3 regions of the Paenibacillus nuruki genome follow, and region 2 is predicted to be linked to each of the others. Evidence: riboswitches for the same ligand, from Rfam matches in the RefSeq annotation. Region 2 holds a riboswitch; each other region holds the start of a gene.

Evidence for each region. A riboswitch is a leader RNA that binds a small molecule or an ion and turns the genes downstream of it on or off. The one in region 2 is predicted to bind S-adenosylmethionine.
Region 1: linked by a shared signal. The riboswitch ahead of RCP16_RS03295 (2-hydroxyacid dehydrogenase) and the one ahead of metA (homoserine O-acetyltransferase MetA) in region 2 are both predicted to bind S-adenosylmethionine.
Region 3: linked by a shared signal. The riboswitch ahead of RCP16_RS01055 (methionine ABC transporter ATP-binding protein) and the one ahead of metA (homoserine O-acetyltransferase MetA) in region 2 are both predicted to bind S-adenosylmethionine.

The regions. Positions count from the first base shown of each region.
Region 1 is NZ_OY725677.1:721,937-725,120, forward strand. It holds gene RCP16_RS03290 (molybdopterin oxidoreductase family protein) at 1-1,510, opposite strand, end outside; SAM riboswitch class I at 1,733-1,824, shown strand; gene RCP16_RS03295 (2-hydroxyacid dehydrogenase) at 2,069-3,097, shown strand; gene RCP16_RS03300 (FGGY-family carbohydrate kinase) at 3,069-3,184, shown strand, end outside.
Region 2 is NZ_OY725677.1:2,790,770-2,793,953, forward strand. It holds gene RCP16_RS12445 (aminotransferase class I/II-fold pyridoxal phosphate-dependent enzyme) at 1-730, opposite strand, end outside; gene metA (homoserine O-acetyltransferase MetA) at 779-1,720, opposite strand; SAM riboswitch class I at 1,857-1,992, opposite strand; gene corA (magnesium/cobalt transporter CorA) at 2,459-3,184, shown strand, end outside.
Region 3 is NZ_OY725677.1:198,221-201,404, forward strand. It holds gene RCP16_RS01045 (DUF3139 domain-containing protein) at 28-354, shown strand; gene RCP16_RS01050 (COX15/CtaA family protein) at 546-1,511, shown strand; SAM riboswitch class I at 1,693-1,855, shown strand; gene RCP16_RS01055 (methionine ABC transporter ATP-binding protein) at 2,039-3,055, shown strand; gene RCP16_RS01060 (methionine ABC transporter permease) at 3,055-3,184, shown strand, end outside.

The DNA.
Region 1 (3,184 bases), 2.1 Mb from region 2:
GCTTAAGTGCAGGATTCGCAGGGTGATCGAGCGCTTGACGAATTAACTGTTCATCGCTGTCTTGTAATGCTTGTTCTTCATACCCCATAGCTGTAGCAAGTAAGCGAAAGACTTCAGTATTCGATTTACTTTCACCATAGCGAGCAATAACAGGTTGTTGAATCTGCATATAATGATGCCAGTAAGACGCATAGAAATCTGTATTTTCAAAAGCAGATGTAGCTGGTAAAACGATATCTGCATACTTAGCGGTTTCGGTTAAAAAGAGATCATGAACCACTGTAAATAAATCTTCACGCGCTAATCCTTGACGCACTTTACTAGATTCAGGAGTGACAACAGCAGGATTCGAATTATACACATACAGAGACTGTACAGGTTCAGATTCTTCTAATAATACACGACCCAATTGGTTCATATTGAAAGAGCGTGTATTGCGATTGATGAGCAAGTCTGGACGCTGTAATGCTTCTTCGTTAAAGCTAAGCTGGAATGTATTGGATTTGATTGCACCACCGCCACGTACTAACCATTGCCCTGTAATCGCAGGCAGACACGTAATGGTACGTACATTCATACCACCATTATCATGATGTTGTAATCCATTTCCGATGCGAATTAGAGAAGGGCTGGCATCTCCATACATACGTGTTAAACGATACAGATCATCGACAGGTACGCCTGTAATCGCAGATACTGTGGCTGGATCGTATTGTTTCACATGCTCACGAAGTTGTTCATGCCCTACAGTATATTGCTCCATAAAAGCTTGGTCTACTTTATGTTCGGCAAATAAAATATGCATCATGCCTAGAGCAAGTGCACTATCCGTCCCCGGCAAAATAGGGATAAACCAATCCGCTGATCGACCGGTTTGATTTTTGTGAACATCGATAACAATCACTTTAGCGCCTTTTTTGCGAGCTTGTTGAGCTAAAGTGACTTGATGCATATTAGTACTTACTGCATTGATTCCCCAGAAAATAAAAAGCTGTGTATCTACAGTATCTTCAGGATCGGTACCGATACTGCCACCCATTGTATATTTATATCCTGCTGAACCGGCAGCTGTACAAATCGTACGTTCTAGTAGACTGGCACCCATATGATGGAAAAAGCGACGATCCATACCTTCTGCTGACAGATTGCCCATATTTCCGTAGAAACTGTAAGGAAGAATACTTTCAGGACCGGATGTAGCAATCATTTGTTTCCAATTCGATGTAATGATAGAGATAGCTTCCTCCCACGAAATAGGCTCAAATGATCCTTCTCCTTTAGCACCAACACGTTTAAGCGGAGTCGTCAGACGCTTCGTATCATAGATACGTTCAGCCATATTGCGAACTTTATTGCAGATATTGCCTTTAGTAACAGGATGATTAGGGTCGCCTGCAATTTTGACGATTTTACCCTTTTCTTTATGAACAAGCAGTCCGCATTGATCGGGACAATCGAGTGAGCAGACAGAAGGAAATACCCCATCTTGTTGATCAATATAAGTAGACATATACCAAGCTCCTTTCAAAATACATCAAACAATTTAAATTATACATACGATGTGTACATGTTGTGTTTATCATAAATCAAATTTTAGATTTAATGTTGACTTTTTTACTAGGTTTAATTAGAATTAAGAAAATTATTTCGAATTCGACAAAATTAGATGTTTTATACCTTATCGTGTCTGATCCTGATTTGCAAGTTTTTTCGACAACTGCATACATTAGATTTTCTATCCAGAGAGGTGGAGGGACTGGCCCTACGAAACCTCGGCAAAAACGTGCCAATTCCAGCAAGCTTGAATCGCTTGGGAGATAGGAAAGCAGGATGAATTATTGCATTAGCTGTTTGTAAATATACAACAGTATAGTGAATATTTAGATAACCTCTTTCCTTGATTTGGGAAAGAGGTTTTTTATATTTTATCCTTTTACTCATCATATCTATATCTCATATGATCCTTCCATTTGGATCAAAAGGAGAACATGCTATAAGTTCATACTTTCTTACTTTAAAGCTTCACTTAAATAACACTGCACCTAAGTGTACCAAAGGAGATTCAATAATGAAAATATTAATTACTGCCCCTTATAACGAACAAGGTCGTCAGCAACTCGCGGATACTTTTGGAGAAGTCATCTATCGTTGTTGGAAAGATCATGGACAAGCCTATCAAGAAGACGAATTAATTTCTTTATTACAAGAAACACAAGCAGATGGACTGATTGCAGAACTTGATCTGGTGACTGAAAAAGTTATTCAATCGGTGCCCAATCTACAATTTATCGGTGTCTGCCGGGGAACACCTTCCAATGTAGATGTTCCTGTTGCCACCAAACACTGTATTCCAGTCTTTTATACGCCTGCCCGTAATGCACAGGCTGTAGCAGAAATGGTTGTAGGCAGTCTGATTACTTTTCTACGTCGTATTATTCCATCCAGCCAATGGTTGGAAGACAAACAATGGCAAAGCGGCAGTTTAACCGCTTATCTCAAATTCAAAGGTAATGAACTAGCAGGGAAAACCGTAGGTATGGTCGGTTTTGGAGCTGTAGCTCAGCGTACCGCAGGTATTCTACGTAGCTTTCCTTGTGATATTCGTTATTACGATCCTTATGTGACAAGCCCGGATCCACGTGATCAGAAAGTATCGTTAGAGGAGTTGTTTTCAACCAGCGATATCATATCAATTCATTTACCGGTCACTGAAGATACCAAAGGATTGATCGATAAAACATTATTACAATCGATGAAAAGCGACGCTATTTTTGTAAATACGGCTCGTTCGATTGTGGTAGATCATGATGCACTGGTTGAACGGTTACAACAGAATCAGATTCGTGGAGCGATTATTGATGTATTTGATCAAGAACCACCACTTCCCAAAGATTATGAATTGATTTCATTGCCGAATGTATTAGCCATTCCGCATCTAGCAGGTGCTACTTATGAAGTAGAAGATCATCATGTAGAGATTATGAATACCGCGTTAATTGATTGGTTCGAACATCAGCAGACCGATGTGAAAGTGCTCTACAATAAAGCAATCTTGGAGGATATGAACAATGACACAACAAGCTTATCTAGTCTTTGATATTGGTACAGGTAATGCCCGTGTAGCCGTTGTTGATATCCATGGGAACGTATTATCGATCGAACGTGCTGATATTGTCTATCACAA
Region 2 (3,184 bases):
CGGTTGGGGACAACACAGCTCCGATTGAGTTGTGTAGAAAAGCCATTTCAGCAGATAACTCTTCCCCTTTGGTCATAATCAATCCTGCTAACACATCATTATGTCCACCTAGATATTTGGTAGCGCTATGAATGACAATATCTGCTCCCAGTTCAATCGGACGCTGGAAAAAAGGAGTCAACAGCGTGTTATCAACGATCGTCAGCAATTGATGACTTTTCGCCCATGTAGCAACAGCTTGAATATCAGTTACCATCATTAAAGGATTGGTTGGCGTCTCGATAAATACAGCTTTGGTATTGGGTTGAACTATTTTTTCTAATGCTTCTAGATCATTGGTATCTACATAAGAAGCAGTCACTCCAAATTTGGATAAAATACGTTCCAAAAGACGATATGTGCCGCCATACAGATCAAGCGATACGACCAGATGATCTCCCTGACCGAACAGCGCAAAGATCGTTTGCAAAGCAGCCATACCGGAACTACAGGCAAATCCTGCATCTGCTGATTCTAATGCTGCTGCGGCTTGTTCAAGTACAGCGCGAGTTGGATTGGTTGTACGAATATAATCAAAGCCTGTACTTTTACCAAGAGCGGGATGACGGAATGCGGTCGATTGATAAATAGGAAAATTAATCGCTCCGGTTGTCGGTTCATTGATAGAACCGATCTGTGCCAATCTGCTTTCAATGTTAAGAGTTCGTTCGCTTGAATGATGATCCGTCATACTATAATTCCTCCTCTGGAATAACAATCGATTGGGTTTATCACAAATTTAGATACAGTAATTACCAGCTTCAGCTTTAGCACTTTCCAAATCATAAGGTGTTTCTTGGTATACATAATAATTGAGCCAGTTGGAAAATAATAAGTTCGCATGCGCACGCCATGTGGATGGTGGTGTACGCGATGGATCATTATTTGGAAAATAATTTTTTGGTGGTGCGACATCCATTCCTTTTGCGATATCACGTTCATATTCCCATTTCAGTGACAATGGATCATATTCCGAATGCCCTGTTACAAAAATTTGACTGCCGTCTTTGGTTGCTGCTAGATATACGCCAGCTTCTTCTGATTCTGATAAGATTTCTAATTCAGGAATCTTGGCAATATCTTCATGACGTACTTCGGTATGACGAGAATGAGGCGCAAAGTATAACTCATCAAATCCTCGTAGTAATTTTACATTTTCTTTATTTAAAGTGTGTGGAAATACACCAAAACATTTTTCTTCCAAATCTACTTTGGGTACGCCGAAATGATGATAAAGACCTGCTTGTGAAGCCCAACAGATATGCATGGTTGAAGTGACGTTCTTTTTACTCCAATCAAAAATATCTTGAATCTCTTCCCAATAATTCACATCTTCAAAATCCATCGTTTCTACAGGAGCACCCGTCACGACCAGACCATCAAAGCGAAGATGTTTAACTTCTTCAAACGTTTTATAAAATAAGTTCAAATATTCAGTAGATGTATTCTTCGATGTATGCGATTGCGCATGTAACAAATAAATATCAATTTGAAGCGGACTATTTCCTAGCAAACGCAATAATTGGGTTTCGGTTGTTTCTTTCGTAGGCATTAGATTTAAAATAGCAATCCGTAATGGACGAATATCCTGTTGAAAAGCTTGACTGTCGTCCATGACGAAAATATTTTCACCTGTTAATACTTCTTTGGCGGGTAAGCTATCCGGAATCTTAATTGGCATCTTCATTCACTCCTTGGATGTGTGTATTTCTTATCATTCAGGAGAAAGCTTCATTATGCGTATATACAAAAATGACCTTTCTCCTGATACTTGAGAAAGGTCATTTGCGATATCGTCGCGTATATAATAGACGCCTCTCTCATCTGTCAGCAGATATTAAGTCTAAAATAATGCTCTCAAACTTATATCTCTGCAAGAATTAGCACCGTGCGGTCATACCGCCGGTTGCCGGGTTTCATCGGGCTAGTCCCTCCACCTGCTCTTGATAAGATTTGCTTATTCAATTTGTAATTACATTAATTCAATACTTTTCTTATACCATAATTTATACTATTCTACCGTCTGTCGTCAAGTGCTGTCAAAAATGTCTTGTTTTGAACCGATAAATAGGTTGTTGGTAACTGTATTGGTTGATTTCCAAGCAGGATTCTTATTTAAGCTTGAAAGGCTTCCATGACCACGGTATACTTAACAAGTATTTGACGTTTTTTCATAGTTTTCATAAATATATAGATAACAAAGAGGTGAATTTCAAAATGGAAGGCGACCCGAGGCCCAGTTGGCAGCAGGACGGATGGACAAATTGCAGGAAACAAACGACAACCATAGGGCACTTGAGTAACGCGCCATTATTGAAAAATCTTCTCCGTTTTTCATAAATTATAGCGAAGCTTTGTAAATAAGTGTGCGGTTGCCGCTTCTTTCCCTGCTCATTTCATAATAAAGGGGTAGAACACAATGAAAGTTCGGCACGTCAATGCTGGAGCATTCACTCCAGTAGAAAATATTACCGACACACTGATCGCACCTGAAGAAGGATTTTATTGGATCGATGCAGATTTAGAAGATTTGATTGAACTACAACCGCTCTTTATGCTCCATGATCTGGCTGTAGAAGATTGTCTAAGTGAAGAAGAACAACGCCCGAAGATCGAGATTTATGAAAGTCATTACTTTATTGTTGTGAACAGTATTCGTTTTGATAACGAAGAGATTTTTTTGCGCGCCTTGAATATTTTTCTAGGACGGCATTATATTATTACAGTCACCAAGCAGAAAATTAATGAGTTACGTGTACTCAAACCGATTCTGTGGGAAGAAGAAGTGAGTCGCGCCGATAAATTCATGTATTTATTAGTCGATCTTGTGGTTGATAATTACTTCGCAGTTGGTGATCGGATCGAAGATCAAATCGAACTGTTGGAAGAAAATATATTGATGCATACCAAAAAGTCGCATTTGAATGAAATTATTGGTCTACGTGGAGAAATTCTATGGCTCAAGCGTGTATTGGGACCACAGCGTGAAGTAATCAATACATTGAACAAAAAAGACTTACGCTTAATTGACGATCAATTGCAAAAATATTTCAGTGACGTATACGAAAATGCTGTCAAAGTCTCTGAGATGTTCGATACGTTCCGCGATCTGATGGGTAACTTACGAGAAGCTTATCAGTCCAGT
Region 3 (3,184 bases), 2.5 Mb from region 2:
TTACGATACATTCAGGAGGTGGATATCATGTCAAAAAAAGGAATGATTATTACCAGTTTTTTAATAGTAATTGTTATTGTTGGAGTAGCCGCTGTTTATTTAGGTTTACATGGCAATCCTTTTACAAAAAAAGAAGCAGGACAAAAAATTGAAGCTTATTTAGTTTATGATAAAGGATACAACATTGAAAAAGTTGAAGGTACATATTCATTTACATCATCCAATGCGCCTTATGGTGCTAATGTAGTTTTTAAAGATGAACCTAACACCACATATTCTTATGCTATTTTTAAAGATGGGCATATTGCTCAAGAAGGATATAGTGGAAATACTTCCAAGCATCTCATCAAGTAAAATAACATGAATAGTCTATAATTCTATCTTAGATAGAACACATTATATCTATAAAAGTTAGTTACATAGTATTGTGTAGATATTGATCATTTTTTGTCACAAAGGATGCGGTAGTAATTACTGGTGATTCGTTATAATAGATAGTGACTATAAACAATGTCACTATTATAAAATAGCGGGTGATTCTCTAAATGGCAAGAAAGTTCAGAATAACAACTACACATCTAAAATGGTTGAGCTTTATCACCTGTGTTGTTATGTTTTTAGCAACAATGGGGGGACTTGTAGTAACGAAATCAGGTTCAGGGCTCGGTTGCGGAACAGAATGGCCGCTATGTCATGGCAAATTTGTACCAGCGTATACGATTTCTTCACTTATCGAGTATTCGCATCGGGCAATTAGTGCTTTAGCGGGCTTAACAGCATTATTTTCTTTTATCGGATTTATCTTTTTTAATAAGCATCGTGAGCTTAAAGTATATGCATCATTAACATTACTATTTGTGTTAGTTCAAGCAGTAATGGGCGCATTGGCTGTTGTATTCTCACAATCTGCTCCTATTATGGCGCTCCACTTTGGATTTGCGATGATTGCTTTTGCAAGTTCGTCGATGATGGCACTTGGAGCAAGACGGATGGATCAGCAAAAAGGAGATTTACCGATTCCTGATGAACCACCGGTGAGTAAAGGGATGCGTAATCTGACGTGGTTTGCTACGATCTATACGTATATGGTAGTGTATACAGGTGCTTTTGTAACTCATACCAATTCTAGAGGTGGTTGTTCAGGAGTACTACTGTGTAACGGTTCAATCTTACCGGAATTATCCGGCGGGGTAGCTGTAGCCTTTTTCCATCGTGTAGCAGCATATAGTCTGTTAATCGTAATTGCGGTTCTAGCACACTATGCTTACCGTCGTCATCCGTATAATCCGGGTATTCGTAAGCTAGGTGTAACAGCTATCGTCTTTATCATTATGCAGATTCTAAGCGGAATGTTGAATATTGTAACGATGAAAGTACCTGAATGGTATTTCTTCTCCAGTATGTTGCATACGCTATTGATTCAGATTTTGTTCGGTGTGTTATGTTATATGAGTGTACGAGTATGGCAATTAAGTCGTGGTACACGTAGCAAAATAGGACAGAATCTATAAAAGCAACACTATTAATATGCTTCTGGATACTTTAAAATCAATACTGATTGTGTATAACGACTTTATTAAATAATAAAAGATTTCTAATTTCCTTAGGAAATGTTTATTTTTGCTTTGACAAAGCGTGTGAAGTTCAATATACTGAGAAAAGATTTTCATTTTCATTCGAATTTTTCATATTTTCTTATCGAGAGTGGTGGAGGGACTGGCCCGATGAAACCCGGCAACCGATTTTAGAAAATAGATTGCAGTGAATGTAGCAATCTATTTTCCAAAATGTCATGGTGCTAATTCCTTCAAAATGGCATGTGCAGTCAATGCAATGTGATTTTGGCAGATGAGAAGGAAGTATCTCTAATAATAGAGAACCCTTTTCTGCGAAAGGGTTCTTTTTTTGTATAAAGAAGAGAGAAGCGAATACCGACATATATTATAATGAAAATATATCCGACTTATTCGATGGTTTATATATGATTAATGTAATATCGCTTGAGGAATGAAGAGATAGAAGGAAGGAGCACCCATCTGTGATTGAGTTAAAAAATATAACTAAAACGTATGGCAAAGGTAAAAATCTAAGTCCTGCGTTAAGCGGTATCGATTTGAAGATCGAAAAAGGTGAGATTTTCGGTGTGATTGGACATTCGGGTGCAGGTAAAAGTACGTTAATCCGATGTATCAACTTACTTGAACGTCCAACTTCCGGTGAAGTATGGATCGATGGCGTTGATATGACCAAGCTTAACAAAGCACGGTTGCAAGTGAGACGACGTAAAATAGGAATGATTTTTCAGCATTTCAATCTATTATCTTCAGCAACGGTGTATGAGAATATCGCTTTTCCTTTACGCTTGGTCAAAACACCAGAACGTAAAATTAAAGAAAAAGTGAAAGAATTATTAGCTCTGGTTGGACTTGAGAATCATGCAAGTAAATATCCTGCGCAATTATCTGGCGGACAGAAACAACGTGTAGGGATTGCCCGTTCACTAGCAAGTGACCCTGATGTATTACTTTGTGATGAAGCTACCTCGGCACTTGATCCTCAGACCACCAATTCGATTCTCAAATTATTAGTTGATATCAATGAGCGGTTTAATTTAACAATCATTTTGATTACACATGAAATGCATGTGATTCAGAGCATTTGCGATAAAGTAGCTGTTATTCATCGTGGTGGAATTGTAGAACAGGGTCCTGTTACTGACGTTTTTTTGAAGCCACAGCATGAAGTGACACGTGATTTTATTTTAAATGAATCCAATAATGCTGAACTATTGAACACGTCTTGGACAGCGCCGAATGTTCCCAATTCTTTAACTGTTAAAGTTTCGTTTTTAGGTGACAAAACGTATCAATCGATTCTTTCGCAAACGGTACGTCACACAGGTGTCGATTTTGCTATTTTGCAAGGAACGATTTCAACATTAAAAAATGTACCTTATGGACAACTGATTGTTCGCTTTGAAGGAACAGAAGGAGACATTAAGCGTACACTCGATGGATTGACTGCTGAAGGTCTGGATGTGGAGGTGATCAACTGATGGGTGAATTGGATTTTTCACAAATCGATTGGAATGAATTCGGTACAGCAACGCTAGATACACTCAAAATGGTAGGTGCTTCCGGGTTATTTACTTTAATTTTAGGATTGCCTCTAGGTATATTACTAT